DNA from 2 places in the Streptomyces sp. NPDC005195 genome. Region 2 is predicted to be linked to the other one. Evidence: predicted binding sites of a transcription regulator. Region 2 holds the regulator's gene; the other holds the start of a gene.
What was found. The regulator HrcA, encoded in region 2, represses chaperone genes, less so after heat shock. The targets are predictions, from matches to a motif close to TTNGCACTCNGNNNNNCNGAGTGCNAA.

Region 1 (15,580 bases), on a different contig from region 2:
CCGGCCTGTGACGCCTCTCCATCTCGTTCCCGTGCCGGCCGGCACGGGACGGTGGCTGAACGGCTGACGGGCCGGCGGCACTCATACGTGAAGGGGCCGTCCACCGGGTGGTGGACGGCCCCTTCACACGTACGGACCGGCGCGCGCGGCGCGCGTCCGGGCTAGCGCTTGTGCTGCGAGTCCGCGACCGTCACCTCGACGCGCTGGAACTCCTTGAGCTCGCTGTAGCCGGTGGTGGCCATGGCGCGGCGCAGGGCGCCGAAGATGTTCATGGAGCCGTCCGGGATGTGCGACGGACCGGTGAGGATCTCCTCGATGGTGCCGACGGTGCCGAGGTCGACCTTCTTGCCGCGCGGCAGCTCCTCGTTGACCGCTTCCATGCCCCAGTGGTGCCCCCTGCCGGGCGCGTCCGTGGCACGGGCGAGCGGAGAGCCCATCATCACCGAGTCGGCACCGCACGCGATGGCCTTGGGGAGGTCGCCGGACCAGCCGACGCCGCCGTCCGCGATCACGTGCACGTACCGGCCGCCGGACTCGTCCATGTAGTCGCGGCGGGCCGCGGCCACGTCGGCGACGGCCGTGGCCATCGGGACCTGGATGCCCAGCACGTTGCGGGTGGTGTGCGCGGCGCCACCGCCGAAGCCGACCAGCACACCCGCCGCGCCGGTGCGCATCAGGTGCAGGGCCGCGGTGTACGTGGCACAGCCGCCGACGATGACGGGGACGTCCAGCTCGTAGATGAACTGCTTGAGGTTCAGCGGCTCGGCGGCTCCCGAGACGTGCTCCGCCGACACCGTCGTACCGCGGATGACGAAGATGTCCACACCCGCGTCGACCACGGCCTTGGAGAACTGCGCCGTGCGCTGCGGCGACAGCGCGGCGGCGGTGACGACTCCGGAGTCGCGCACCTCCTTGATGCGCTGCCCGATCAGCTCCTCCTTGATGGGAGCCGCGTAGATCTCCTGCAGACGACGGGTCGCGGTGTCCGCGTCCAGCTCGGCGATCTCGTCGAGCAGCGGCTGCGGGTCCTCGTACCTCGTCCACAGGCCTTCGAGGTTGAGGACGCCCAGGCCGCCCAGCTCGCCGATACGGATCGCGGTGGCCGGGGAGACGACCGAGTCCATCGGGGCGGCCAGGAACGGCAGCTCGAAGCGGTAGGCGTCGATCTGCCAGGCGATCGAGACCTCCTTCGGGTCCCGCGTACGGCGGCTCGGGACGACGGCGATGTCGTCGAAGGCGTACGCCCGGCGGCCGCGCTTGCCGCGCCCGATCTCGATCTCAGTCACGTGTGTGGCCTTTCCCTCTTCGGTTCTGCGCCTTCCAGTATCCCCGACGCCTACGACGAGAGCGGCCCCGGAACCTCCGGGACCGCCCTTGTTCGGGCTTCACGCACGCGTGGAGCTCTGTACGGCTGCTTGGTGACCGTTACTTGTTACGGCTGTAGTTCGGTGCCTCGACCGTCATCTGGATGTCGTGCGGGTGGCTCTCCTTGAGGCCCGCCGAGGTGATCCGGACGAACCGGCCGTTGTCCTGGAGCTCGGGCACGGTGCGTCCGCCGACGTAGAACATTGACTGGCGCAGACCGCCGACCAGCTGGTGCACGACCGCGGACAGCGGGCCCCGGTAGGGCACCTGGCCCTCGATGCCCTCGGGCACCAGCTTCTCGTCGGAGGCGACGCCCTCCTGGAAGTAGCGGTCCTTGGAGAAGGAGCGCTGCTCGCCACGGGACTGCATGGCTCCCAGGGAGCCCATACCGCGGTACGACTTGAACTGCTTGCCGTTGATGAAGAGCAGTTCGCCCGGCGACTCCTCGCAACCCGCCAGGAGCGAACCCAGCATCACCGTGTCGGCGCCGGCGACCAGGGCCTTGGCGATGTCACCGGAGTACTGCAGACCGCCGTCGCCGATGACCGGGACACCGGCCGCCTTGGCGGCGAGGGAGGCTTCGTAGATGGCGGTGACCTGGGGTACGCCGATGCCGGCGACCACGCGGGTCGTGCAGATGGAGCCGGGGCCGACACCGACCTTGATGCCGTCGACGCCCGCGTCGATGAGGGCCTGCGCGCCGTCACGGGTGGCGATGTTGCCGCCGATGACATCGACGCCCGCGGAGTTCGACTTGATCTTGGCGACCATGTCGCCGACCAGGCGGGAGTGGCCGTGCGCGGTGTCGACGACGATGAAGTCGACGCCCGCCTCCATGAGGGCCTGGGCGCGCTCGAAGGCGTCACCGGCCACGCCGACGGCCGCGCCGACCAGCAGGCGCCCCTCGGCGTCCTTCGCGGCGTTCGGGTACTTCTCGGCCTTCACGAAGTCCTTGACCGTGATGAGGCCCTTGAGGACGCCCGCGTCGTCGACCAGCGGAAGCTTCTCGATCTTGTGGCGGCGCAGCAGCTCCATGGCGTCGGTGCCGGAGATGCCGACCTTGCCGGTGACCAGCGGCATCGGCGTCATGACCTCGCGCACCTGGCGCGAACGGTCGGTCTCGAAGGCCATGTCGCGGTTGGTGACGATGCCGAGGAGCTTGCCGCCGCCGTCGGTCACCGGCACGCCGGAGATGCGGAACTTGGCGCAGATCGCGTCGGCCTCGCCGAGCGTCGCGTCCGGGTGGACCGTGATCGGGTCGGTCACCATGCCGGACTCGGAGCGCTTCACCAGGTCGACCTGGTTGGCCTGGTCCTCGATGGACAGGTTGCGGTGCAGCACGCCGACACCGCCCTGGCGGGCCATCGCGATGGCCATGCGGGACTCGGTCACCTTGTCCATGGCCGCCGAGAGCAGCGGGATGTTGACCCGCACGTTCTTCGAGATGTGCGAGGCGGTGTCGATCTCGTCGGGTGCCATGTCCGACGCGCCCGGCAGCAGCAGCACGTCGTCGTAGGTCAGCCCGAGTGTCGCGAATTTGGCGGGCACTCCGTCGACGTTGGCAGTCATGACACCTTCCCCAAATGGCCTTGATCGGTGCGGATGTCCATGCTAACGGGAAGCAAGGGTCTCCCATTCCACGGTTCGGATCGCCCTCGGGCTTCGTAGGTTCGTACGGGTGGCACGCCGGGACCGTTCACCCGTCGGCCCGACAGCCTGGTCCCCGGGATTCGCCGTCCCGTCACCGCGGTGGCGTACGGATCCCCCGGCGGGGTTTCTCCCGACGATGCCGCATTCCACCGTGTCCGTTCTCACGTTTGCGGTAAGAAACCGTCTCTACCGCCGGCATCGCTGCCACCGCCGACGCCGTGACGGCGCACGACGGAGCGGCACACCGAGCGCCGGCTTATCGAGCACCGCAGGACGCGGCACCGGACACGGTCCGACATCGACGCGGCAGAACACCGCCCCGGGGGGACGCCACGCACGCCCGCACCTTCGACCGCCCTCGCGCACTCCGGCACGCGGCGCACCTCCGGCGGCCGCGCCTACTGCTCCGCCAGCGCCCGCAACCGGCTCAGCGCACGGTGCTGAGCCACCCGGACCGCTCCCGGGGACATCCCCAGCATCTGCCCCGTCTCCTCGGCGGTGAGGCCCACCGCGATACGCAGCAGAAGCAGCTCGCGCTGGTTCTCGGGGAGGTTGGCCATCAGCTTCTTGGCCCATTCGGCGTCACTGCTGAGCAGCGCGCGCTCCTCGGGACCGAGGGAGTCGTCGGGGCGCTCGGGCATCTCGTCCGAGGGGACAGCCGTCGACCCGGGATGGCGCATCGCGGCGCGTTGCAGGTCGGCGACCTTGTGCGCGGCGATGGCGAAGACGAACGCTTCGAAGGGCCGCCCGGTGTCCTTGTAGCGGGGCAGGGCGAGGAGTACCGCGACGCAGACCTCCTGCGCAAGGTCCTCCACGAAGTGCCGCGCGTCGCCCGGCAGCCGGGACAGACGCGTGCGGCAGTAGCGCAATGCCAGAGGATGAACATGAGCGAGCAGATCGTGTGTGGCCTGCTCGTCGCCGTCGACCGCGCGATGGACGAGCGCACCGATCACCGTCGTCTCGTCGTCACGCATCGGTCCATGGTGCCTCGGCGTCGTTCTGTCCGTGGCACCGCGTCCGTAGTTGTGCACCGAAGCGTTATGAGCAGGTGCGCCGGAACTCATCTCCGTCGCCCTCCTCTTCCGCTCGACCGACTCGTCCCCGAGGAACTCCACACCTCAAGGATGCGGCATCGGCGGCGAAACGAGCAGCGGGCACCCGGCGCGCCCCCTTGAAGGCCCCGCCCGCCATACGACAGGCGGGGTGCGTCGTACCCCCGCGACGGCTCACCCAGTGCCGCGGCAGGCAGCGTTTGCCCTTCGAGGAGCGGCGTCCGGTGCGCGCTCTCGGCGTGCCGGCCGGAAGTCCTCGTACTGGACGTACTCGGGCTTTCGGCCGGTGCGGCGAGAGTGCGTGCCGGGCGTCGCGACGGGGCGGGCGTCGCCTGCCGCGGCACTACCGGACCAGGCCCCACCGGAATCCGAGCGCCACGGCGTGCGCGCGGTCCGAGGCGCCGAGCTTCTTGAAGAGCCGCCGGGCGTGCGTCTTCACGGTGTCCTCGGAGAGGAACAGCTCACGGCCGATCTCCGCGTTGGAGCGGCCGTGGCTCATGCCTTCGAGGACCTGGATCTCACGCGCGGTGAGCGTGGGAGCGGCACCCATCTCGGCCGAGCGCAGTCTGCGCGGGGCGAGCCGCCAGGTCGGGTCGGCGAGCGCCTGGGTCACGGTCGCGCGCAGTTCCGCCCGGGAGGCGTCCTTGTGCAGATACCCGCGGGCCCCGGCGGCGACGGCGAGTGCCACGCCGTCCAGGTCCTCCGCCACGGTGAGCATGATGATGCGCGCACCGGGGTCGGCGGACAGCAGCCGCCGAACCGTCTCGACGCCGCCCAGACCGGGCATGCGTACGTCCATCAGAATCAGGTCCGAACGGTCGGCGCCCCATCGGCGGAGCACCTCTTCTCCGTTGGCCGCAGTCGTCACGCGCTCGACGCCGGGCACGGTCGCCACCGCACGGCGGAGCGCCTCTCGGGCAAGCGGGGAGTCGTCGCAGACGAGGACGGATGTCATGGCCGCCCTCCGCAGCTGATGCGCGTCACCTTGAGCCTCCAGGCTGGTACGAATCGTCACCTGTGCGGTCGACACTCGCCGACGGAAACTGCCGTCTGCCCGAGCGCTTGTTCCTTCAACCGCCTTCGCAATCTCAACGATGGTCACTCGAAAGAGTTACGGGGCAGCCAGTCATCTTCGGCACTCTACGTGAGGGCACGGACACGGTGCAGACATGCACAACGGACCCTCAATCTTTCAACACAACCTATGCCCCATTCAGCCTGTTTTCTTCCCATTTACTGGTGTCTGCGGCTAGATTCGCAATGAGTCATATTTTCATCTCCTTAGATCGTAGATGTACGGTCGGTGGGCACAGAGCATCCCAGAACGCCAACAAGGGGACACGCAATGGCAGATTTCTCCCGCCTTCCCGGTCCGAACGCGGATCTCTGGGACTGGCAGCTCCTCGCGGCATGCCGTGGGGTCGACAGCTCGCTCTTCTTCCATCCGGAGGGCGAGCGCGGTGCGGCACGGAGCGCTCGCGAGAACTCGGCCAAAGAGGTCTGTATGCGATGCCCGGTACGCGCCCAGTGCGCCGCTCACGCGCTGGCGGTGCGCGAGCCGTACGGGGTGTGGGGCGGGCTGACCGAGGACGAACGCGAAGAACTCATGGGACGGGCACGAAACCGGCTGGTGACGGCGTCGGCCACCGGGAGCGGTTCCGCTTCGAACACTTGAAGGAACGTTTCTGCGTTGATGAGTCCGCAGCCGGGCGCACAGGTGTGCCGCTGAGCGGGCGCACGTCGGCATGCCCGCGTACGGGCGCGCACGCGCGCGTCCCCGACCTGCGTACGGCGCCGGCGGTCCTCCGCCGCCGTCAGCGGGCCGCGGCCCGGGCCAGCTGGTCCAGCGTCGCCGCCACCGCCGGCACCTGGGAGAGATCCGGCAGCGTCAGCGCGACGATCTCCCGCCACACCGGCGGCTCCACGGTCACGGCGCAGGCGCCCTTGGGGCGTACGGACTCGATCGCGAGCTCCGGCAGCACGGCGACCCCGAGACCCGCGCCGACGAGTCCGACCACCGCCGGATAGTCGTCGGTGGCGAAGTCGATGCGGGGCACGAAACCCTCGCGGCGGCAGACCTCCACCAGTTGCCCCCGGCACCGCGGGCAGCCCGCGATCCACGGTTCCCCGGCGAGTTCGCCGATGGCGACCGACCCCGCGCGGGCGAGCCGGTGCCCCTCGGGGACCAGCCCGACGAGCCGGTCGCGCAGCAGCGGCCGTACGACCAGGTCGTCCCACTCCTCGACGCCCGCCGCTCCCTCGTACCGGAACGCGAGCGCGATGTCGCAGTCGCCGTCGCGGAGTTTGTCGACGGACTCCGGCGGCTCGGCCTCCTCCAGGGAGACCCGGGTGCCGGGATGCGCGGCGCGCAGGGCGGCCAGAGCCGTGGGGACGAGCGTCGAGCTGCCGCTGGGGAAGGAGACGAGCCGGACCCGGCCCGCGCGCAGGCCCGCGATCGCGGCGACCTCCTCCTCGGCGGCGGTCAGTCCCGCGATGATGCCGGCCGCGTGCCGGACCAGCGCCTCGCCCGCCTGGGTCAGGCGCATCTCGCGGCCCGTCCGGATCAGCAGCGGTGTACCGACGGACGATTCGAGCGCCTTCATCTGCTGGCTGACGGCCGGCTGGGTGCAGCCCAGGTCGCGTCCCGCCGCCGAGAAGGAACCGGTGGCGGCGACGGCGCGCAGAACACGGAGATGACGGGCCTCGATCACCCTTCGAGCATAAGCGAGACTTGGGTACGGTGGCGAATATCGCGTCGACGCTTTGGCCTCCATCGCCTAGCGTGCTGCCATGCAGCTTCTGTCTCTGAACCTGGGCCGTGCGCACGCCGTCCCCTACACGGACCAGGCCGCGGGTGTGACCGGCATCGACAAGCGGCCGGTGGACGGGCCGGTGCGGGTGACGGCCCCCGGGCCCAAGGGGGTCGGCGCGAGCGGTCTGGCCGGGGACACGGTGTGCGACCTGCGCCACCACGGCGGGAACGACCAGGCCGTCTACGCGGTCGCCCGCGAGGACCTCGACGACTGGGAGCGCGAGCTCGGCCGGCCACTGGTGAACGGCGCCTTCGGCGAGAACCTCACGACGCGGGGGCTGGACGTGTCCGGCGCGCGGATCGGTGAGCGCTGGCGGGTCGGCTCCGTGCTGGTCCTGGAGGTCACCTCCGGACGCATCCCCTGCCGTACGTTCCAGGAGCACCTCGGGGAGCGGGGCTGGGTGAAGCGGTTCACCCGGAAGGCCGCGCCCGGCGCGTATCTGCGGGTCGTCGAGCCCGGCGAGATCCGCGCGGGCGACCCGATCGAGGTCGTGCACCGGCCGGAGCACGAGGTGACGGTCGCGGTCGAGTTCCGCGCCATGACGACCGAACGCGAGCTGTTGCCCGGGCTGTTGGCCGCGGGCCGGGCACTGCGTCCGGAGGCGTTGGCGGCGGCGGAGAAGTACGTGGCGCGACAGGGCGGATAGCGGTCGCGGCGGCGCGCGCGGGACACGGCCGGAGGCGTTGGCGGCACCGGCCGCGCGAGACGCGTGGAGCGGGGCCGGGGACCGGGAGGCGGGGGCGCGGTACGCCTGGTCCGGTCACTAGCCTTGGGCCATGACAACGGCTCTGATTACGGGATCGACCGCGGGCATCGGCGCCGCCTTCGCGCGCCGCCTCGCGGCTGACGGCCACAACCTCGTGCTGGTGGCGCGCGACACCGAGCGCCTGGCCGAGCAGGCGACGGAACTGCACGACCGGCACGGCATCGAGGCGGAGGTGCTGACCGCCGACCTGGCGACGGACGACGGCATCGAGACGGTGGCCAGGCGGCTGAGCGACCGCAGGAACCCGGTCGACCTGCTGATCAACAACGCCGGTTTCGGCAACAAGGGCCGCTATCTCGAGGTGTCGATGGCCGACGAGCTGACGATGCTCAAGGTGCACTGCGAGGCGGTGCTGCGGCTGACCTCGGCGGCGACCGCGGCCATGCGGGAGCGCGGCCGGGGCGGGGTCGTCAATGTGGCGTCGGTGGCCGCGTTCGTGCCGCGGGGTACGTACGGGGCGTCCAAGGCGTGGGTCGTGCAGTTCACGCAGGGCGCGGCCAGGGACCTGGCGGGCAGCGGCGTACGGCTGATGGCACTGGCCCCGGGCTTCGTGCGCACCGAGTTCCACCAGCGCGCCGGGATGGGCACGGACAACATCCCGAACTGGATGTGGCTCGACGCGGACAAGCTGGTCGCGGCGGCGCTCGCGGACCTGGCCCGCGGCAAGTCGCTGTCCATCCCCGACCTGCGTTACAAGGCGCTGATGGGTGTGGTGAAGGTGGCGCCGCGCGGGCTGCTGGGCGGGATCACGTCTAAGACGGGCCGCAAGTACGGGCCGCAGTAGAACGGCGGAGCCGTGGGACAGCGGGACAGTACGGCGGTGGAGCGGTACGGCGGGAGAGCAGCGGGACGGTAGGAACACGTACGTGCCTGCCACAGCGCTGAGGCCCAGCATCCCCGGAGGGAGCTGGGCCTCAGTGCTGTCCACCGGTGTGGACGCCTACCGAAGCGGGCGTCCGACCGGGTACGTCAGTGGGAGTGCCCGTGGCCGCCGTGGCCCGCGTCGGCCTCGTCCTCGGCCGGCTTCTCGACGACCAGGGTCTCGGTCGTGAGGAGCAGGGAGGCGATGGAAGCGGCGTTCTCCAGCGCGGAGCGGGTGACCTTGACCGGGTCGATGACACCGGACTTGACCAGGTCGCCGTACTCGCCGGTGGCGGCGTTGAAGCCCTGGCCCTTGTCGAGGTCGGCGACCTTGGAGGTGATGACGTAGCCCTCCAGGCCGGCGTTCTCGGCGATCCAGCGCAGCGGCTCGACGGCGGCGCGGCGGACGACCGCGACACCCGTGGCCTCGTCGCCGGTCTTGCCGAGGTTGCCCTCGAGGACCTTGACGGCGTGGACGAGCGCGGAGCCACCACCGGAGACGATGCCCTCCTCGACCGCGGCGCGGGTCGCGGAGATGGCGTCCTCCAGACGGTGCTTCTTCTCCTTGAGCTCCACCTCGGTGGCGGCGCCGACCTTGATCACGCACACGCCGCCGGCCAGCTTCGCGAGGCGCTCCTGGAGCTTCTCGCGGTCCCAGTCGGAGTCCGTGTTCTCGATCTCGGCCTTGATCTGGTTGACGCGGCCCACGACGGCGTCGTGGTCGCCGCCACCGTCGACGACGGTGGTGTCGTCCTTGGTGACCGTCACGCGGCGGGCGGTGCCGAGCACGTCCAGGCCGACCTGGTCGAGCTTGAGGCCGACCTCCTCGGCGATGACCTGACCGCCGGTGAGGGTGGCGAGGTCGCCGAGCATGGCCTTGCGGCGGTCGCCGAAGCCGGGGGCCTTCACGGCGACGGCGTTGAACGTGCCGCGGATCTTGTTGACGACCAGGGTCGACAGCGCCTCGCCGTCGACGTCCTCGGCGATGATCAGCAGCGGCTTGGAGGCGTTGGCCTGGATGACCTTCTCCAGCAGCGGCAGCAGGTCCTGGATGGAGCTGATCTTGCCCTGGTGGATGAGGATGTACGGGTCGTCGAGGACGGCCTCCATACGCTCCTGGTCGGACACCATGTAGGGCGAGAGGTAGCCCTTGTCGAAGGCCATGCCCTCGGTGAAGTCCAGCTCCAGACCGAAGGTGTTGGACTCCTCGACGGTGATGACACCGTCCTTGCCGACCTTGTCCATCGCCTCGGCGATGAGCTCGCCGACCTGGCTGTCCTGGGCGGACAGGGCGGCGACGGCGGCGATGTCGGACTTCTCGTCGATCGGGCGGGCGGTCGCGAGGAGCTCCTCGGACACGGCCTTGACCGCGGCGTCGATGCCCTTCTTGAGCAGCGCCGGGGAGGCACCCGCGGCGACGTTCTTCAGGCCCTCGCGGACGAGCGCCTGGGCCAGCACGGTGGCGGTGGTCGTACCGTCACCCGCGACGTCGTTGGTCTTGGTCGCCACCTCCTTCACCAGCTGGGCGCCGAGGTTCTCGTACGGGTCGTCGAGCTCGACCTCGCGGGCGATGGTGACGCCGTCGTTGGTGATGGTGGGGGCGCCGAACTTCTTGTCGATGACGACGTTGCGGCCCTTGGGACCGATCGTCACCTTGACGGTGTCGGCAAGCTTGTTGACGCCGCGCTCAAGGGCGCGACGGGCGTCCTCGTCGAACTTCAGGATCTTCGCCATGGGAGCGGTTCAGCCCTCTCGGAAATCGTGGGTGAAAACGAACCGCGCCCCCAGCGCCCGGCTTTATAAGGTCGCGGGGGCCAGGGGCGCAGTTCACTGCAGAACTGTGGTGAATTACTTCTCGATGATCGCGAGCACGTCGCGGGCCGAGAGGACGAGGTACTCCTCGCCGTTGTACTTCACCTCGGTGCCGCCGTACTTGCTGTACAGCACGATGTCGCCGGTGCTGACGTCGAGCGGCAGGCGCTCGCCGTTCTCGAAGCGTCCCGGGCCCACCGCGAGGACGACGCCCTCCTGGGGCTTCTCCTTCGCGGTGTCCGGGATGACCAGGCCAGAGGCCGTGGTCTGCTCGGCGTCCAGCGGCTGGACCACGACACGGTCCTCGAGCGGCTTGATGGCAACCTTGGAGCTGGTGGTCGTCACGATCCGGCCTCCCCCTTCGGAGATCTCACGGGGTTAACTGTCTGAGGTGGCGACCAGGTGGATCCGTCGTCGCGGGTGCCGGACCTGCCCGTCGCTATTGGCACTCTCCAGTGGCGAGTGCCAGGCCTGAGACTATGACCGCGATTAGCACTCGGTCAAGCGGAGTGCCAAAGGCATGCGGCGTGGCGTGGGGTTCGGGCCGGGGTTCGCCGATGTGGGCGCGCGCTGTTGGGGGCTACCGGCCCGTGCTGGAAGCCGCACCGGCTGAGGACGGCCGCCCGCGCCGGTGCGTCAGAGGTAGTTCTCCAGGCGGGCCGGGGTGAGGCCCTCCTCCTGGATGCGGCGCAGGAGTCGGGAGGTCGCCGCGACGAGGTTCGGCCCCTCGGAGCCGGACAGGATGTCGCCGGGGCGCAGCCGGTGGGCGTCGGCCTCCCTGCCCAGGACGACGGCCGCGACCCCGCAGTCGGCGGCGGCGCGCAGGGTGGTGGCGTCGTAGGTGCCGTAGGGGGGCCGGAAGAGCCGGGGGCGGATGCCGAAGCGGGCCTTGAGCTTCTCCTGCTGGCCGCAGATCTCGGCCCGCTGGCCCGCGTACGGCAGTCCGCGCAGCGAGGCGTGGTCGAGGGTGTGGTTCTGCACGCTCGCGCCGACCTCCCGCAGCCGCGCGAAGTGGCCGTAGCCGGGTCCGACGACATGGTCGGTGAGGAACATGCTGACCGGCAGCCGCAGTTCACGCACCATGTCGACGAACCGCGGATCGCGCTCGACGCCGTCGTCGTACGTCAGGAAGACCACCTTGTCGCGGGTGGGTACGCGGCCGACGACGGGGACGAGCCCCGTCCGGCCGCGGTGCAGGCCCCTGCGCGCGGGCGGCCGCGGGGCCGGGGCGAGCGGGGCGGACAGCCCCCAGCGCCGGTACGTCGCCGACGCCGGTCCGTGCGGGCGGGTCCTGCCCACCTCCTGCGCGGCCTTCTTGCCCAGGCGCTCGATCGGGTCCACGGACTGGGCGCAGCCGGCCAGCAGGACGGCGGCGAGCACGGTGGCCAGCGCGGCGGACACCCGTGCACGCACCCGGGTGCCCGGGGCCCGCGATCCGCCTCTCACAGGCTCATCATCCGCAGGCCGTGCGCGGGCCCCACCTCCGCGGACCCGCCGCCCGTACAGCCGGAAGCGAGGCCGATGACGGCGAGGGCGGCGATCCCGCTTCGGACGCTCGTCCGGTTCGCGTCATTTTTATCGGCTTGTCGTACTGATCGCATGGTGACGAATCCTCCCAGGCCAGAGCCCGTACGGTGCTTCGACACCGCGACCGCACGCGCACCGTCCACCGACTGGCCCACACTGACCGACAATGGGCCGGTGAACGACGTCTCCTTCGCCTCCCTGCTCACCCCCGAGGGCCACGCGCTGCTCGACGAGGTGCGCGGCACCGACCCGGCCCAGGAACTGGCCGTCGCCACCCGACTGCGCCGCACGCATCCGGCCGAGCTGGTCTCTGCGGCGCTCGGGCAGGCGCGGCTGCGGCAGCGGGCGGCGGCGAAGTTCGGCGCCGAGGACGCGGAGCGCATGTTCTTCACGCCGAACGGGGTCGAGCAGTCGACCCGTACGACGGTCGCCACACACCGCGCGGAGCGTCTGCGCGCCCTCGGTGTGCGCTCGGTCGCCGACCTCTGCTCCGGTATCGGCGGCGACGCGATCGCGCTGGCCCGCGCCGGTATCCGCGTCCTCGCCGTCGACCGGGACCCCCTGGCGGCCGCCGCCGCCCGCGCGAACGCCGACGCGCTCGGGCTCTCCGGCCTGATCGAGGTGCGCGAGGCGGACGTCACGGAGGTGGACACGGCCCCGTACGACGCCGTCTTCGTGGACCCGGCACGGCGGGGCGGCAGGGCGGGCGGGCGGATCTTCGACCCCGAGGCGTACTCACCGCCGCTCTCCTGGGCGGTCGGGGCGGCCCTGAAGTCCCCGCTCGCCGCCCTGAAGATCGCCCCGGGCATCCCGCACGAGACGGTCCCGGCCGAGGCGGAGGCCGAGTGGATCTCGGACGGCGGGGACGTGAAGGAGGCCGTGCTGTGGTTCGGCACGGAGCCGGGTCTGGTGCGGGCCACCCTGCTGCCGGGACCCCGCGTCCTGCGCGGCCGCGGTCTGCCCAACCCCTCGGTGCGGCCGGCCGGACGCTATCTCTACGAGCCCGACGGCGCCGTGATCCGCGCCCATCTGGTCGCCGAGGTGGCCGAGGACCTCGACGGCGGGCTCCTCGACGAGACCATCGCGTACATCACGGCGGACTCGCTGCGCCCGACCCCGTACGCCACCGCGTACGAGATCACCGACCGGCTCCCCTTCAACGTGAAGAAGCTGAAGGCGCTCTTGCGGGAGCGGGAGGTCGGCGTGCTGACCGTGAAGAAGCGGGGCTCGGCGGTCGAACCGGAGGAGCTGCGCAGGAAGGTCAAGCCGCAGGGTCCGCACGCGGCCACCGTCTTCCTGACCAGGGTCGCGGGGGCACCGACGATGCTGCTCGGTCACCCGGCCCGGCGGCACTCCGCCTGACGCCGCCGCCCGACGCCACCGCACGCCGCTAGCGGCACTCCTTCGCGCGTGCCTCCAGCAGTTTCCGTTCGCGTTCGTTGCGGGCCAGGCCCGCGGCCCGCTCGAACTCCGCCCGCGCCTCCCGCGTGCGCCCCAGCCGGGCGAGCAGGTCCCCGCGGACGCTGGGCAGCAGGTGGTAGTCGCGCAGGGCGGGTTCGGCCGCGAGCGTGTCGACGATGGCCAGGGCTGGGCCGGGGCCGTCCGTCATCGAGACGGCGACGGCGCGGTTCAGTTCGACGACGGGCGACGGGAAGCGGGCCGCGAGAAGTCCGTACAGGGTGGCGATCTGCCGCCAGTCCGTGTCCTCGTACCGGTAGGCCTGGGCGTGGCTGGCGGCGATGGCCGCCTGGAGGGCGTACGGACCCGGGGCGCCCGTGGTGACGGCGTTCGCGCGGGCCAGGGCGGCGAAACCGCGGTGGATCAGCAGGCGGTTCCAGCGGCGGCGGTTCTGGTCCCTGAGGAGGACCGGCTCACCCAAGGGCCCGGTGCGGGCGGCGGCGCGGGACTCCTGGAGCTCCAGCAGCGCGACGAGCCCGTGCACCTCGGGCTCCTTGGGCATCAGCTCGGCCAGGACGCGGGCCAGGCGGAGGGCCTCCTCGCACAGCGCGGGGCGCAGCAGATCGTCGCCGGCCGTGGCCGCGTACCCCTCGTTGAAGACGAGGTAGATGACCTCGAGGACCGAGCCGAGCCGGCTCTCCCGGTCCGGGCCGCAGGGGACCTCGAAGGGGACCCCCTTCGTCGCCAGCGTCCGTTTGGCGCGCACGATGCGCTGGGCGATCGTCGCCTCCGGCGCGAGGAAGGCGCGGGCGATCTCCGGCGTGGTCAGCCCGCCGAGCAGGCGCAGCGTGAGGGCGATGCGGGCCTGGGCGGACAGCACCGGGTGGCAGGCGGTGAACACCAGCCGCAGGAGGTCGTCGTCGATGTCGTCCGGGTCGGAGGGTTCCTCGAAGGGGACGGTCGTCTCCAGGTCACGCCCGATCTCCTCCAGCTTGCGCGCGTAGCGCTCCCGGCGGCGTACCAGGTCGATCGCACGGTGCTTGGCCGTCGCCATGAGCCAGGCGCCGGGGTTGTCCGGTACTCCGTCCCGTGGCCACTGCTCCAGCGCCGCGACCAGGGCGTCCTGGGCCAGTTCCTCGGCGATGCCGACGTCCCGGACGACGCGGGTGACGCCGGCGATGATCCGGGGCGACTCGATCCGGAAGATCGTCTCCACGGTCTCGTCGGCGCCGGACGGGGTGACGGTGGGCTGCTGTTCCACAGCCCACCATCAGACACCAGCGGACCGGCTGGGCCAAGCCGCCGCTCAGCCTTCGGCGATCTCGCGCACCTCGCAGGTCACCGTCCAGTGCTCCTCGTGCGTCTTCAGGAACCGCTTGGTCCACTCCAGCGCCTCGGCCATGTCCTTGCACTGCATGAGCGCGTAGCCGCCGACGACCTCCTTGGACTCGGTGAAGGGGCCGTCGGTGACGGACAGCTGCCCACCCGCCCAGTGCACCCGCTTGCCCTGGGCGGTCGGCGTCAGTCCGGCGGTGTCGAGCATGACCCCCGCCTTGGTGATCTCCTCGATCAGCTCGCCCATCCGCTGCATCAGCTCGGGGCTCGGGCCCTCGGCGGGGGCGTTGGTCTCGTCGATGCGGACCAGGGACAGGTAGCGGGGCATGGTGGCTCCTTCGGTGCGGAGGGCGGGGCTTCTCCCCGCCTCTCATCCCTGCGTCGATCGGGTGGCGACGGTTTCGACACCGTCCCCGGAAAACCTCGAAGATTCTTTTCGCGATTCTCTTCGAGCGCCGCCGGACGGCTTCGCGAAGCCTGTCCGAGCGTTGCCCGGGCGGTCGGCGGAACGGCCTCCGGAGGGCTCGGGGCCGGCGGACAGCTGAGGGGCGGCTGTCCGGAAGGGCCGTCCGGAACGGCTGTCCGGGGAGCACTACCGTCCGTACCCGCCGTGTGCGATTTTTCCCGTATGCCCTTCGACCACAACGACCACTACCACCGGCTCCTGCTGCGGAAACTGCCCGGGCACGGGCGCACCGCGCTGGACGTCGGCTGCGGCACCGGCCGCTTCGCGCGGCGGCTCGCCGCGCGCGGCTACGAGGTGGACGCCGTCGACCCGTCCGCGGAGGTGATCGCCGTGGCCGAACGGATCGGCGGCGGGCCCCGGTTCCGGCGGACGGACGCCGCCTCCGCCGGACTGCCGAAGGCGCACTACGACGTCATCACCTGCCTCGCGAGCCTGCACCACATGCCCTTCCGCACGGTGACCAGGTTCCGCGACGCGCTGGCGCCCGGCGGGGTGCTGCTGGTGCTGGGCTGCTACGCGGGGCACAGCTGGTGGG
Region 2 (15,580 bases):
GGGCCGCTGAGGTCGCCCGCGAGTACGCGAAGGCCGGGCAGGACAACTTCCGCCGCACCGGCACCGCCTCCGTACCCTTCGCGCTCGCGGCCAAGCACAAGGTCGCTGACGCGCTCGTCTTCGCCAAGATCCGCGAGGCCTTCGGCGGCAGACTGCGCGCCTGCATCTCCGGCAGCGCGGCCCTGGCCCCCGACATCGGCTACTTCTTCGCGGGCGCCGGCATCCACATCCTGGAGGGGTACGGCCTCACGGAGTCCTCCGCCGCCTCCTTCGTGAACCCCGGCGAGGCCTACCGCACCGGCACGGTCGGCAAGCCGCTGCCCGGCACCGAGGTGCGCATCGCGGACGACGGCGAGATCCTGCTGCGCGGCCCCGGCATCATGGAGGGCTACCACCGGCTGCCGGAGAAGACCGCCGAGGTCCTGGAGGCGGACGGCTGGTTCCACACGGGTGACATCGGCGAGCTGTCCCCCGACGGCTACCTCCGCATCACCGACCGCAAGAAGGACCTCATCAAGACGTCCGGCGGCAAGTACATCGCGCCCGCCGAGGTCGAGGGCCAGTTCAAGGCGGTCTGCCCGTACGTCTCCAACATCCTCGTGCACGGCGCCGACCGGAACTTCTGCACCGCCCTCATCGCCCTCGACGAGCCGTCGATCCTGGAGTGGGCGAAGGAGAACGGGCTGGAGGGCAGGTCGTACGCCGACGTCGTGGCCGCCCCGGTCACCGTCGAACTGATCGAGGGCTATGTGAAGGAGCTCAACAGCGGGCTCCAGCGCTGGCAGACGATCAAGAAGTTCCGCCTGCTGCCGCGTGACCTCGACGTCGAGCACGGGGAGATCACGCCGAGTCTGAAGCTCAAGCGGCCGGTCGTGGAACGGGAGTACAAGGGGCTGATCGAGGAGATGTACGCCGGTACGCGCGAGTCCTGAGCCCCGGGGGCGGCCGCCGGACCGCACGGCCCGTCGCGGGGGCGCGGGTCCGGCGGGGCCGAGCGGGCGGCTCCCCGCGTCCCTCATGGTGCGTGGGTGCCGGCCGCCCGCGCCACCAGGTGCCGCAGTTCTCCCACCTGCCTGCGCAGGTCCGGCACGTTCGGGGGGTCCTGGGTCGCCAGCTGCTTCTCCAGGGCCGCCAGCCGCGTGCCGATCCGGGCGGCGTGAGCGTGTTCCTGGGCCAGTAGCCGTTCCAGCTGCTGGTTCTTGCGGTGCAGGTCCAGGAACACGGTGACCTTGGCGCGCAGCACCCAGGGGTCGAACGGCTTCGTCAGATAGTCCGCGGCGCCGGTGGCGTAGCCGCGGAAGGCGTAGCCCGCGTCGGCGTCGGTGCCGGTCAGGAAGATGATGGGGACGTCCTTGGTCTGGTCGAGCCGCTTGATGTGCGCGGCGGTCTCGAAGCCGTCCATGCCGGGCATGCGGATGTCCAGGAGGACGACGGCGAAGCGCTGCCGCAGCAGCGCCTCCATCGCCTCCTCGCCCGAACGCGCGCGCACCAAAGGCTCGTTGAGGGACCCCAGGACGGCCTCCAGTGCGACCAGGTTGTCCTCCATGTCGTCGACCAGGAGGATGCTGGCGCGCTCGTCGGTCTCTTCCTCAGCGCTCATGGTGACTGTTCCTCACTCGGTCGTCGGCGGGTCCGCGGCCTCCCCGGTCGTGCTCGGTCCCGGAACAACGGATTCGGGAACGCTGTCGTCCCGCGCTTCGAGGCCCGCGCCCTCCGGGCCGGGGAGGGCGCGGACGACGGTCAGCGACTGATCGACGTCCACCGGCCCGGGTCCGCGGTCGTCGGCGCCGCGGGCGACGGACTTCCCGCGGTCTCCGGCACCGCCGTCGCGGTGAGCGCGAGGACGCCGCGGATACCGTCGATCACGATCAGCAACTGCCCTACAGTCCCCGCACCTCGGTCCTGCCGCCGGGACGGCCCGCGGCGCCGGCCTGGTGGGCGACCCGGGTCACCTCGCCGGTGGAGAGCGTCAGTCGATCGGCCGCCCTGTTCGCCGCGTGGGCCAACCCGCGCATTCCGCAGCGGAGTTGACGCTTCCCGTCGTACGAACCGTGTCCCGTCTCCGGCGCCTCGGTGAAGTCGCCGTCGCCCGCGGCGGTCATCGCGGCGAGCGGCGGACGCGGATGGGGCGCCGGGATCCGACCGTCTTCGAATGCCCGATTCTGTCCGTCTTCGAGCACACGCGTAGCACTGTTCTCACTCATGACAGCCCACTTCGGTAACTCGGCGCTTATGGGCGGGGCCAGTCTGTCACTCTGTCCGTGTCGCCTGAGGCGTAATCGTCCGAACTGCTCAGGGAGCTGCACAGTGGGGGCCATTCCGACGCAACGGGAGTCCCGGCGGGACTCCATGGCGCATGCCCCTGACGCGCCCGCGCACCACCGTGCCGACCTGGAGACAGTGGTGCGCGCGGCATTGCCGGGAACCCCGCTCGCGCCCGGAGCCGCCCGCCGGCTGGTGCGCGAGGCGCTCGCCGACCGGGCCGCACTCGCGCTGCCGGACGCCGAGACGGTCGGCGAGCGCCTCCGCGACGACGCCGTCGTGATCGTCAGCGAACTCGTCACCAACGCGGTCGTGCACGCGGGCACGGACGTGGAGCTGGTGTGCCGGCTCGAGACGGGCGACGACGGCGGGGCGGGTGTGCTGCACGCGGTGATCGTCGAGGTCTCCGACCACCACCCCTCGCGCGCGGTGCGCGAGGACGCGGCCGAACGCCCGTACGGCACACCCGAGTACGGGCGCGGGCTGCGGCTCGTCTCCACGCTCTCCGAGGCCTGGGGCATCACCTATCGCACCGGCGTCAAGACCGTGTGGGCGCGGTTGCCCGTGGACGGGGCGGCGGAATTCGGCGCGGGGTTCGGACTGGAGGGCGGGACGAGCGGCGAGACGGCGGGCGACAGCGGGACGGCCGTGGCAGGGGAACCGGGCGTCGACCGGGGCTCGGGCGCCCGGGGTCCGGACGCCGTCGCGGGGCCGGGCGGTGCGCTGACGGGCGGCGGCGCGGAGACCGGGGTGTACGCCGGGGAGCGTGGGACCGGGGCGCTCGGCGGCGGGACGACCACCGCGGGACCGAGGCGCGATCCGTCCGGTGACCACGACTGGCTCAACCGCGGTGCCCTGTCCTTCCTCGCCGAGGCCTCCGACCTGCTCGCGGGCCAGCTCGACGAGGACCTGGTCGCCGCGCTCGCCGGACAGCTCCTGGTGCCCCGGCTCGCCGACTGGTGCGCGGTCTGGCTGGAGGACGAGGCCACCGACCGGGCGGGCGGCCTCGGGCTTGCGCTCGGGCCGCGGCTCGCCCGGGTCTGGCACGGCAGTGAGAACCGCATCGAGGAACTGCGCCGGGCGCTGGAGAAGGACCCGCCCCGGCTGCCCGACTCGGTGCGCTCCCGCGCCGTGCCCGTGCCCTGGCCGGGGGAGACGCTGGGGGCGGGCGACACGCCGGCGGGCGCGGACGTCATGGGCGGACCGGGAGAAGTGAGCGGACCGGGAGAAGTGAGCGGGGCGGAAGGAGTGAGCGGGGCGGCGCTGGCCTACCGGCTGATCGCCGGCGGGCGGCCGCTCGGGACCCTCGTCATCGGGCGGGCCGGGCTGACCTGCTTCCCCGACGAGATCACCGGACTCGTCGAGGACCTCAGCCGCCGGATCGCCCTCGCCATCGGCGCGGCCCGTCAGTACGCGCGGCAGGCCACCATCAGCCGGGTCCTCCAGCGAGGACTGCTGCCCGGGGCGGTCGCCGAGATCCCCGGGGTGCGCAGCGCCCTCGTCTACGAGCCGCTCGACAAGGGCGGGCCCAGCGGGGACTTCTACGACCTGTTCCCGGCCGGTGACGGGCGCTGGTGCTTCGTCCTCGGTGACGTGCAGGGCAAGGGGCCCGAGGCCGCCGTCGTGATCGGCCTCGCCCGGCCGTGGGTGCGGCTGCTGGCCCGGGAGGGCTACCAGGTCGCCGACGTCCTCGACCGCCTCAACCAGCTCCTGCTCGACGACGCCACGGAGGCGGCCGACGCCGCGGCCCGCGCGCTGGTGGCCGCGGGCGGACCCTCCCTCGGCCCCGACGAGGGCCCGCAGACCCGCTTCCTCTCCATGCTGTACGGCGAACTGGTGCCCTTCGACGGAGGCGTGCGCTGCACCCTCGCGTCGGCCGGACACCCGCTGCCGCTGATCCTGGGCCCCGACGGTGACGTACGGGAGGTGGCCGAGCCGCAGACGCTGCTCGGCGTCTTCGAGGACGCGACCTACGTCTCCGAGACCCTGGACCTGTATCCCGGGGACACCGTGCTGTGCGTGACCGACGGGGTGACGGAGCGTCGCAGCGGCCCGCGCCAGTTCGACGACGACGAGGGGCTCGCGCAGGCCCTCGCGGGTTGTACGGGGCTCGACGCGGAGCTGGTCGCGAAGCGGATCCGGCGACTGGTGCACGAGTTCGGCGGCAAGCCGCCGGAGGACGACCTGGCCCTGCTGGTGCTGCAGGCCGAGTAGCGAGGGCCCTGGCACCCTGAGGCCCGGATCCCCTTCACACGCCGCCGCCGGAGCGCGGGCGGCCGTGGAAAGGGGCATGCGGCCGAGTACGGGACAATGGAAGACATGCCTTCCGCACTCCCCGACGGTGAGCCCGTCCCCGACGACGGGGCGCTGCCCGCGCACGCCCTGGCCGGGGCCGCCGACCGCCCCCTCGGGTTCTATCTCCACGTGCCGTACTGCGCGACCCGCTGCGGGTACTGCGACTTCAACACCTACACGGCGACCGAGCTGCGGGGCACCGGAGGCGTGCTCGCTTCCCGGGACAACTACGCGTCCAGCCTGATCGACGAGGTCCGGCTCGCCCGCAAGGTGCTCGGCGACGACCCGCGCCCCGTCCGTACGGTCTTCGTCGGGGGCGGCACGCCGACGCTGCTGGCCGCCGACGACCTCGTACGGATGCTGGGGGCTGTCCGCGAGGAGTTCGGGCTCGCGGACGACGCCGAGATCACCACGGAGGCGAACCCGGAGTCCGTGGACCCGGAGTACCTCGCGACCCTGCGGGCCGGGGGCTTCAACCGGATCTCCTTCGGCATGCAGAGCGCCCGGCAGCACGTGCTGAAGGTGCTCGACCGCACGCACACCCCCGGACGCCCCGAGGCCTGTGTCGCCGAGGCGCGCGCGGCGGGCTTCGAGCACGTGAACCTCGACCTGATCTACGGCACGCCCGGCGAGTCCGACGACGACTGGCGGGCCTCGCTGGACGCCGCGCTCGGCGCCGGGCCCGACCATGTCTCCGCGTACGCCCTGATCGTCGAGGAGGGCACCCAGCTGGCCCGGCGCATCCGCCGGGGCGAGGTCCCGATGACGGACGACGACGTCCACGCGGACCGCTACCTCATCGCGGACGAGGTGATGGCCGCGGCGGGCTTCGACTGGTACGAGGTGTCCAACTGGGCCACCTCCGAGGCCGGCCGGTGCCTGCACAACGAGCTGTACTGGCGCGGCGCGGACTGGTGGGGGGCCGGGCCGGGGGCGCACAGCCACGTCGGCGGCGTGCGCTGGTGGAACGTGAAGCACCCCGGGGCGTACGCGGCGGCGCTGGCGGCGGGGAGGTCTCCCGGTGCGGGCCGTGAGCTGCTCTCCGGCGAGGACCGCCGCGTCGAGCGGATCCTCCTCGAACTGCGGCTGCGCGAGGGCTGCCCGCTCTCCCTGCTCCGGCCGGAGGGGCTCTCGGCCTCCCGCCGCGCACTCTCCGACGGACTCCTCGAGAACGGCCCCTACGACGAGGGCCGCGCCGTCCTCACGCTGCGTGGGCGCCTGCTCGCGGACGCGGTGGTCCGGGACCTGGTGGACTGAACACCCGGTGGCCTGCGGTCCGCGTCCATGATCCCTGGTGAGTGGCCGGCCGAGGACGCGACGGCCACGCACTCGACGGCCGCGTCGACACCCGCGGCCCCCACGCCCCCCCCCGCGACCTCGACGGCCCCGCCGAGACCTACGCCCCCGGTGCCACCGATCCCGCCGGCCCCCGTGTCACTCCGGCGCCGTGACGAAGTCGATCAGCTCCTCCACCCGGCCCAGGAGTTCCGGCTCCAGGTCCTTGTAGGAGCGCACCCGGGACAGGATGTGCTGCCAGGCCGCGCCGGTGTTCTCCGGCCAGCCCAGGGCCCGGCACACGCCCGTCTTCCAGTCCTGCCCGCGCGGGACCCGGGGCCAGCCGGGAATGCCCACGGAGGACGGCTTCACGGCCTCCCAGACGTCGATGTACGGGTGGCCGAGGACGAGGGCGTGGTCACTCGTGACCGCCGCCGCGATACGCGACTCCTTCGTGCCCGGGACCAGATGGTCGACCAGCACGCCGAGCCGGGCGTCCGGCCCCGGGGCGAACTCCTCCACGACGGCGGGGAGATCGTCGACGCCCTCCAGGTACTCGACCACGACACCCTCGATACGGAGGTCGTCGCCCCAGACGCGCTCGACCAGTTCGGCGTCGTGGCGGCCCTCCACGTAGATGCGGCCGGCCCGCGCCACCCGGGCCCGTGCGCCCGGCACGGCGACCGAACCGGATGCCGTGCGGCCGGGCCGTACCGGTCCCGCGGCCGGACGGACCAGCGTGACCACCCTGCCCTCCAGCAGGAAACCGCGCGGCTCCAGCGGGAACACCCGGTGCTTGCCGAAACGGTCCTCCAGTGTCACCGTGCCCGCCTCGCAGCCGATCACCGCCCCGCAGAACCCCGTACCGGGCTCCTCGACCACCAGGCCCGGGTCCGCGGGGACCTCGGGCACCGGCTTGGGCTTCTTCCACGGCGGGGTGAGATCCGGAGAGTACTGGCGCATTCGGATGACGATAGGAGAATCGGCGGGGCGGTGGCGGGGAGATCCCTACGACACGCCGAAACGTGTCGCCAGCGCGTCCCGCTGAGCCCGGACGAACGCCGCGTTCACCGCGGCCCCGTGACCGGGCACGTACACCGCCTCGTCGCCGCCCAGGGCGAGCAGCCGGTCCAGCGCCGCCGGCCAGCGGGAGGGGGCGGCGTCGGGACCGGCCTGGGGCTCGCCCGACTCCTCCACCAGGTCCCCGCAGAAGACGACCTCCGGGGAACCGGCCTCCCCGGTCACCAGGACCACCAGATCGTGCGCCGTGTGGCCGGGACCCACGTCCGCCAGCAGGGCCCGCACACCGCCGCCCAGGTCGAGCGTCCGCTCGCCCGACACGGAGTGCCGCGGGGGGACCAGGGCGCCCGCGGCCTCGGCGGCGTCACGCGGGTCCAGACCGTGGCGCACGGCGTCCACGCGCAGTTCCTCGCCCCCGTGCGCGAAGACCGCGCCGGGACCGGCCGCCCCGAACACCTGCGCGCCCGTGAACGCCGCCGCGCCGAAGACGTGGTCGAAGTGCGGGTGGGTGAGTGCGAGGTGCGTCACGTCCCGGTCGGGGCCGAGGAGCCGTCGCGCCTCGGCGCGCAACCACGCGCCCTCCCCGAGGCTCGCGCCCGCGTCGACCATGAGCGCCGCGGTCTCGCCCACGACCAGCCCGGCCGTGCAGTCCCAGCCCGGAAGCCGCCGCCGCCCCACGTGCGGCGCCAGCTCCTCCCACCCCGGCTCTTCCCAAGTCACCTTCATACGGTGACGCTAGCCGGAGGACGGACGCCGGTGAGACATCGCGGGACACGTCGGCATACGTGCTCAAGATCGCGGGCCCGCCCTTGCCGGGGCCATACCCACCGGCCGTACACTGGGCCGGGAAATGCTGGCACTCGCACGCGCTGAGTGCCAAGCGAGGCGACGAGGACCGACAACTGGAGGTGTGCGCGATGCTGAGTGAACGCAGGCTCGAAGTGCTGCGCGCCATCGTCCAGGACTACGTCGGCACCGAGGAGCCGGTCGGTTCCAAGGCGCTGACGGAGCGGCACCGGCTGGGGGTCTCCCCGGCCACGGTCCGCAACGACATGGCCGCCCTGGAGGACGAGGGGTACATCGCCCAGCCGCACACCAGTGCCGGGCGCATCCCCACCGACAAGGGCTACCGGCTCTTCGTCGACAAGCTCGCCGGCGTCAAGCCCATGACCGGGCCCGAGCGGCGGGCCATCCAGAACTTCCTGGGCGGCGCCGTCGACCTCGACGACGTCGTCGGGCGGACCGTGCGGCTGCTCGCGCAGCTGACGCGGCAGGTCGCCGTCGTGCAGTACCCGTCGCTGACCAGATCGACCGTGCGCCATGTGGAGCTGCTGTCCCTGGCGCCCGCCCGGCTGATGCTCGTGCTGATCACGGACACGGGCCGGGTCGAGCAGCGCATGATCGACTGTCCGGCGCCGTTCGGGGAGACCTCCGTGGCGGATCTGCGGGCCCGGCTCAACAGCCGGGTCGCGGGCCGCCGCTTCGCGGACGTCCCGCCGCTCGTCCAGGACCTGCCGGACGCCTTCGAGACGGACGACCGGGGTACCGTCGCGACGGTGCTCTCCACCCTTCTGGAGACGCTCGTCGAGGAGACCGAGGAGCGTCTGATGATCGGCGGCACCGCGAACCTGACCCGTTTCGGACATGATTTTCCCCTCACGATCAGACCGGTGCTCGAAGCACTGGAGGAACAGGTCGTGCTCCTCAAGCTGCTTGGGGAGGCGGGGGATTCGGGCATGACCGTACGGATCGGTCACGAGAACGCGTACGAGGGACTCAACTCCACGTCCGTGGTCTCCGTCGGCTACGGTTCGGGCGACGAGGCAGTAGCCAAACTCGGCGTGGTCGGACCGACCCGCATGGATTACCCGGGAACGATGGGAGCGGTACGAGCGGTGGCACGGTACGTCGGACAGATCCTGGCGGAGTCTTAAGTGGCCACGGACTACTACGCCGTGCTCGGCGTGCGCCGCGACGCGTCCCAGGACGAGATCAAGAAGGCTTTCCGGCGGCTCGCGCGCGAGCTGCATCCGGACGTCAATCCCGATCCGAAGACGCAGGAGCGGTTCAAGGAGATCAACGCCGCGTACGAGGTGTTGTCGGACCCGCAGAAGAAGCAGGTCTACGACCTCGGCGGCGACCCGTTGTCCCAGGCGGGCGGCGCGGGCGCCGGCGGCTTCGGCGCCGGTGGCTTCGGCAACTTCTCGGACATCATGGACGCCTTCTTCGGCACGGCGTCGCAGCGTGGCCCCCGGTCGCGCACGCGGCGCGGCCAGGACGCCATGATCCGGCTCGAGATCGAGCTGGACGAGGCCGCCTTCGGCACGACGAAGGACATCCAGGTCGACACGGCCGTCGTGTGCGCGACCTGCAGCGGTGAGGGCGCCGCGCCCGGGACCTCCGCCCAGACCTGCGACATGTGTCGCGGGCGAGGCGAGGTGTCCCAGGTCACACGGTCGTTCCTGGGCCAGGTCATGACGTCCCGCCCGTGCCCGCAGTGCCAGGGGTTCGGCACCGTCGTGCCGACCCCGTGCCCGGAGTGCGCGGGGGACGGACGAGTCCGGTCCCGGCGCACGCTCACGGTGAAGATCCCGGCGGGTGTCGACAACGGCACCCGGATCCAGCTCGCGGGCGAGGGCGAGGTCGGGCCCGGTGGCGGTCCCGCCGGCGACCTCTACGTGGAGATCCACGAGCTGCCGCACTCGACCTTCCAGCGCCGCGGTGACGACCTGCACTGCACGGTCACCATTCCGATGACCGCGGCGTCGCTCGGCACCAAGGTGCCGCTCGAGACCCTCGACGGTCTGGAGGAGGTCGACATCCGGCCCGGCACGCAGTCCGGGCAGTCGATCCCGATGCACGGGCGCGGCGTCACGCATCTGCGCGGCGGCGGCCGGGGCGACCTCATCGTGCACGTCGAGGTCACCACGCCGACCAAGCTCGACGTCGAGCAGGAGCGGGTGCTCCGGGAGCTGGCGCAGTTGCGCGGCGAGGAGCGTCCGACCGGGCAGTTCCAGCCGGGCCAGCAGGGCCTGTTCTCCCGGCTGAAGGACGCGTTCAACGGCCGCTGACCCGGACGGCGAACGGCAGGGGCGGCGGGGCGGAAAAGGGCCGTGGACCGTCCGCCCCGGCGGCCCACGGCGGGCGGAAGGCCGGATTTCGGACTTGTTCGGAGGACGTGACAACATGCCGTCATGTCCTCCGCACTGACCGATCTCTTCCCTCACCCGATCGTGCAGGCCCCCATGGCGGGCGGCGTCTCCGTCCCGCACCTCGCGGCCGCCGTGTCCGAGGCCGGCGGGCTCGGGTTCCTCGCCGCCGGGTACAAGACCGCCGACGGTATGTACCAGGAGATCAAGCAGGTGCGCGGGCTGACGAGCCGGCCCTTCGGGGTCAACCTCTTCATGCCGCAGGCCGAGTACGCGGACCCGGCCACCGTCGAGGTGTACGCCCACCAGCTGGCAGGTGAGGCCTCCTGGTACGAGACGGAGCTGGGCGATCCGGACAGCGGCCGCGACGACGGCTACGACGCCAAGCTCGCGGTCCTCCTCGACAACCCGGTGCCGGTGGTCTCCTTCCACTTCGGCTGCCCCACCCGTGACGTCCTGGACTCCTTCGCCCGGGCCGGCACGCTCACCATGATCACCGCGACCACGGCCGAGGAGGCCCTCGCGGTGCAGCGGGCGGGGGCCGCCGCGGTCGTCGTGCAGGGCGTGGAGGCCGGAGGTCACCAGGGCACCCACCGCGACAACCCGGAGACGGACGGCACGGGGATCGGACTGCTCTCCCTGATCGCCCAGGTCCGCGAGACCGTGCAGATCCCGGTCGTCGCCGCCGGCGGCATCATGCGCGGCAGCCAGATCGCCGCGGCGCTCGCCGCGGGCGCGAACGCGGCGCAGCTCGGTACGGCGTTCCTCGCCACCCCGGAGTCCGGCGCGCACGCCGTGCACAAGCAGTCCCTGACCAACCCCCTCTTCGTCCGCACGGAGCTGACGCGCGCGTTCTCCGGCCGCCCCGCGCGCGGTCTGGTCAACCGCTTCATGCGGGAGCACGGCCCGTACGCGCCCGCCGCGTACCCCGACGTCCACCACCTCACCTCCCCGCTGCGCAAGGCGGCGGCCAGGGCGGGCGACGCGCAGGGCATGGCCCTGTGGGCGGGGCAGGGGCACCGGATGGCCCGTGAACTGTCCGCGGGGCAGCTGGTGGAGGTGCTGTGCGCCGAGCTGGACGCGGCGAGGACAGCGTTGTCCACGGCCGACGGAGCGGGCGGTGCGGAGCGATGACGGCACCGGTATTCGTGGTCGAGCACTTCGACGCGGACAGCGGAGGGCGTTATGTCCTGGACGGCCCCGAGGGCCGGCACGCCGTCTCGGTGAAGCGGCTGCAGCCCGGCGAGGACGTCGTCCTCACCGACGGTGCCGGGCGCTGGGCGGAGTGCGTCGTCGTCGGCGCCGAGGGCAAGGACCGGCTGACCGTCCGCATCGACTCCTTCGCCGAGGAACCTCCCCAGTCCCCCCGTATCACCGTCGTCCAGGCCCTGCCCAAGGGTGACCGGGGCGAGGTGGCCGTCGAGACCATGACCGAGACCGGGGTGGACGCGATCGTTCCCTGGGCCGCCTCGCGCTGCATCACGCAGTGGAGGGGCGAGCGGGGTCTGAAGGCACTCGCCAAGTGGCGGGCGACGGCGCGCGAGGCCGGCAAGCAGTCCCGCCGGGTGCGCTTCCCCGAGGTCGCGGACGCGGCAACTACCAAGCAGGTTGCCGCACTTCTGGCCGAAGCCGACTTCGCGGCGGTGCTGCACGAGGACCGGGAGTACGGCAGCGAGCCGCTCGCCACGGCCGAACTGCCCACGTCCGGAAGGATCGTGCTGGTCGTGGGACCCGAAGGGGGCGTCTCCCCGGAGGAGTTGGACCTCTTCGCGCAGGCGGGTGCGAAGGCGTACCGGCTGGGGCGTAGCGTGCTGCGTACGTCGACCGCAGGGACCGCGGCGACCGCGCTGCTGCTGGGGCGCACCGGCCGCTGGTCCTGAACGAACACCCACGGGGGATGCGTTGGAACTCGCCCAGGTACGGCTGCTCGTCGCCGACTTCCCGGCCTGCTACCGCTTCTACGCCGAAGTCCTCGGCCTCAAGCCCCAGTCGGGGGCGGTCGAGGGACCCTACGAGAAGTTCAGCGCCGCCACCGGCTCCGCGGGCATCGCCCTCCAGGACCGCGCCATGATGGCCCGGATCCTCGGTGAGCTGGGCGATTCGGCGACGGGACACCGCTCCCTGGTCGTCCTGCGCGTCGACGACCTCGACGCCTACTGCGCCGGTGTCGTCTCGCGCGGCGGCGTCATCGCCCACGGTCCCGCGCCGATGACCGACCGCATGCGCGTGGCCCATCTCAAGGACCCGGAGGGCAACCTCGTGGAGCTCCAGGAGTGGCTGCTCCTGCGCAACTGACCGGGGCGCGCGCGGCCCCCGGTCGATCCAGGGCAAGTGATCCAAACCCCTTTCCGGGTGAGCTGTCGCTGCATAGGGTGATCGGGTGACACAGCCTGCATCGTCCGTATCATCCGGTTACCTCCGTTTCCCGCATCTGCGTGGAGATCTGGTCGCGTTCACCGCCGAGGACGACGTCTGGGTCGCTCCCCTCGACGGCGGCGGCCGTGCCTGGCGGGTCAGCGCCGACAACGTCCCGGTGAACCACCCGCGCATCTCGCCCGACGGTGAGAGCGTCGCCTGGACCTCCGTCCGGGACGGCGCGCCCGAGGTGCACGTGGCTTCGCTGGCGGGCGGAGCGGCCAGACGGCTCACGTACTGGGGAAATCCGCGGACCCAGGTGCGCGGCTGGACCCCGGACGGCCACGTGCTCGCCCTCAGCGCCCAGGGCCAGGCGAGCCTGCGGCGCAGCTGGGCGCGGGCCGTCCCACTCGACGGCGGTCCCGCCACCACCCTTCCGTACGGGCCGGTCGGCGACGTCGCGCACGGCGGGCCGGGCGTGGTGCTCCTGTCCGCCCCGATGGGACGCGAGGCCGCCTGGTGGAAGCGGTACCGCGGCGGCACCGCGGGCAAGCTGTGGATCGACCGCGAGGGCGACGGCGAGTTCGTACGCCTGCACGAGGAGCTGGACGGGAACCTCGAATACCCCCTGTGGGCGGGGGAGCGGCTCGCGTTCCTGTCCGACCACGAAGGGGTCGGGGCCCTCTACTCGTCCCTCGCCGACGGCTCGGACCTGCGCCGCCACACCCCCGGTGGGGAAGGCTTCTACGCCCGGCACGCGGCGACCGACGGCACCCGGGTCGTCTACGCGTCCGCCGGTGAACTGTGGCTGCTCGACGACCTGGACGGCGCCGAGCCGCGAAGGCTCGACATCCGGCTCGGCGGACAGCGCGTCGACCAGCAGCCGCACCCCGTCAGCGCGTCCCGCTGGTTCTCGGCCGCCGCGCCCGACCACACCGGACGCGGCAGCGCGGTCTCCGTGCGCGGCTCCGTCCACTGGATCACCCACCGCTCGGGTCCGGCCCGCGCGCTCGCCGCCCGGCCCGGCGTGCGCGCCCGGCTGCCGCGCACCTTCCGGGTGGAGGGCGAGGAGCACGTCGTGTGGGTGACCGACGCGGCGGGTGACGACGCGCTGGAGTTCGCCCCGGCGACCGGGACCGCACCCGGAGCGACCCCGCGCCGGCTCGCCGCCGGGCAGCTCGGCCGCGTCCTCGGGCTCGCGATGGCACCCGACGGCAGCCGCGCCGCCGTCGCCTCGCACGACGGACGGGTGCTGCTCGTCGAGCGGGAGACCGGGGAGGTGCGCGAGGTCGACCGCAGCGCCGACGGGGACGTCAGCGGGCTGGTCTTCTCGCCGGACTCGGCCTGGCTCGCCTGGTCGCACCCCGGCCCGCGTCCGCTGCGCCAGCTGAAACTGGCGAACACCGCGGACCTGTCGGTCACCGAGGCGACGCCGCTGCGCTTCCGTGACTACGCGCCCGCGTTCACCCTCGACGGCAAGCACCTGGCCTTCCTCTCCGCGCGCTCCTTCGACCCGGTCTACGACGAGCACGTCTTCGACCTGGCGTTCGTGGACGGATCCCGCCCGCACCTGATCACGCTGGCCGCGACCACCCCGTCCCCCTTCGGACCGCAGCGGCACGGCCGTGCCTTCGAGGCCCCCGAGAGCCGCGGGGCCGAGACGCCCGACAGCGAGGGGACCCCCGCGACCCGGATCGACCTCGAAGGGCTCGGCGACCGGATCGTCCCGTTCCCCGTCGAGGCCGCCCGCTACTCGACGCTGCGGGCCGCCAAGGACGGGCTGCTGTGGCTGCGCCACCCGGTCCGCGGGGTGCTCGGTGCCTCCCGCGCCACCCCGGACGACCCGGACCCGAAGACCGAGCTGGAGCGGTACGACCTGGCCCAGCACCGCATCGAGCATCTCGCCGCGGACGCCAACCACTTCGCCGTCACCGGCGACGGCAAGCGGGTCCTGCTGTGGACCGACGGCAAGCTCAAACTCGTCCCCAGTGACCGCCGCGCCTCGAACGACGACGACAGCGACACCAACATCACCGTCGACCTCTCGCGGATCCGTCAGACGGTCGACCCGGCCGCCGAGTGGCGCCAGATGTACGACGAGACGGGCCGCCTCATGCGGGACAACTTCTGGCGGCCCGATCTGGGCGGGGCCGACTGGGAGGGCGTACTCGACCGCTACCGCCCGCTCCTCGACCGGATCGCCACCCACGACGACCTGGTGGACCTGCTCTGGGAGGTGCAGGGCGAACTGGGCACCTCCCACGCGTATGTGACCCCGGGCGGCGGCCGGAGCGGCGGCGACCGGGCCCAGGGACTGCTCGGGGCGGACATCTCCCGCCACGAGGACGGCAGTTGGCGCATCGACCGGATCCTCCCCTCGGAGACCTCCGACCCCGACGCGCGGGCACCGCTCGCCGCGCCCGGGGTCGCGGTGCGGGCCGGGGACGCGATCGTCCAGGTCGGCGGGCAGCCGGTGGACCCGGTGGCCGGTCCCGGGCCGCTGCTGGTGGGCACGGCGGGCAAGCCGGTCGAGCTGACGGTCTCCCCGTCCGGCGGCGGTGACCCCCGGCACGCGGTGGTCGTCCCGCTCGCCGACGAGGAGGCGCTGCGCTACCACGCGTGGGTCGCGGACCGGCGGGCGTACGTCCACGAGCGCTCCGGGGGCCGGCTGGGGTATCTGCACGTACCGGACATGGTCGGCTCCGGATGGGCGCAGCTCCACCGGGACCTGCGGGTCGAGGTGGCCCGGGAGGGGCTGGTCGTGGACGTGCGGGAGAACCGCGGCGGCCACACCTCCCAGCTGGTCGTCGAGAAGCTCGCCCGGCGGATCGTGGGCTGGGACCTGCCGCGCGGGATGCGGCCCTACAGCTATCCGGAGGACGCGCCGCGCGGCCCCGTCGTCGCCGTGGCCAACGAGTTCTCCGGCTCGGACGGGGACATCGTCAACGCGGCGGTCAAGGCGCTCGGGATCGGTCCGGTGGTGGGCACGCGCACCTGGGGCGGGGTGATCGGCATCGACAGCCGTTACCGGCTCGTCGACGGCACCCTTGTCACCCAGCCCAAGTACGCGTTCTGGCTGGAGGGGTACGGGTGGGGCGTGGAGAACTACGGCGTCGACCCGGACATCGAGGTCGTCCAGACCCCGCAGGACCACGCCGCCGGCCGCGACGTCCAGCTGGACGAGGCGATCCGGATCGCGCTGGCGGCCCTGGAGGAGAACCCGG

Region 1: the regulator HrcA is predicted to act here: its motif matches at 10,809-10,835, upstream of groES (co-chaperone GroES).

Annotation. Positions count from the first base shown of each region.
Region 1 covers NZ_JBEXHZ010000010.1:49,840-65,419, reverse strand. The annotation lists gene ABZV34_RS14145 (hypothetical protein) at 1-11, shown strand, start outside; gene ABZV34_RS14140 (GuaB3 family IMP dehydrogenase-related protein) at 162-1,286, opposite strand; gene guaB (IMP dehydrogenase) at 1,426-2,934, opposite strand; gene ABZV34_RS14130 (sigma-70 family RNA polymerase sigma factor) at 3,414-3,989, opposite strand; gene ABZV34_RS14125 (response regulator transcription factor) at 4,411-5,022, opposite strand; gene ABZV34_RS14120 (WhiB family transcriptional regulator) at 5,413-5,742, shown strand; gene ABZV34_RS14115 (LysR family transcriptional regulator) at 5,882-6,778, opposite strand; gene ABZV34_RS14110 (MOSC domain-containing protein) at 6,858-7,526, shown strand; gene ABZV34_RS14105 (SDR family oxidoreductase) at 7,657-8,430, shown strand; gene groL (chaperonin GroEL) at 8,616-10,241, opposite strand; gene groES (co-chaperone GroES) at 10,356-10,664, opposite strand; gene ABZV34_RS14090 (polysaccharide deacetylase family protein) at 10,956-11,708, opposite strand; gene ABZV34_RS14085 (class I SAM-dependent methyltransferase) at 12,021-13,208, shown strand; gene ABZV34_RS14080 (RNA polymerase sigma factor) at 13,237-14,505, opposite strand; gene ABZV34_RS14075 (YciI family protein) at 14,551-14,907, opposite strand; gene ABZV34_RS14070 (class I SAM-dependent methyltransferase) at 15,208-15,580, shown strand, end outside.
Region 2 covers NZ_JBEXHZ010000002.1:203,518-219,097, forward strand. The annotation lists gene ABZV34_RS03475 (AMP-dependent synthetase/ligase) at 1-932, shown strand, start outside; gene ABZV34_RS03480 (response regulator) at 1,016-1,600, opposite strand; gene ABZV34_RS03485 (hypothetical protein) at 1,613-1,762, opposite strand; gene ABZV34_RS03490 (hypothetical protein) at 1,881-2,102, opposite strand; gene ABZV34_RS03495 (ATP-binding SpoIIE family protein phosphatase) at 2,350-4,476, shown strand; gene hemW (radical SAM family heme chaperone HemW) at 4,582-5,814, shown strand; gene ABZV34_RS03505 (DUF3097 domain-containing protein) at 5,992-6,795, opposite strand; gene ABZV34_RS03510 (MBL fold metallo-hydrolase) at 6,841-7,578, opposite strand; gene hrcA (heat-inducible transcriptional repressor HrcA) at 7,770-8,786, shown strand; gene dnaJ (molecular chaperone DnaJ) at 8,787-9,923, shown strand; gene ABZV34_RS03525 (nitronate monooxygenase) at 10,047-11,135, shown strand; gene ABZV34_RS03530 (16S rRNA (uracil(1498)-N(3))-methyltransferase) at 11,132-11,881, shown strand; gene ABZV34_RS03535 (VOC family protein) at 11,904-12,296, shown strand; gene ABZV34_RS03540 (S41 family peptidase) at 12,382-15,580, shown strand, end outside.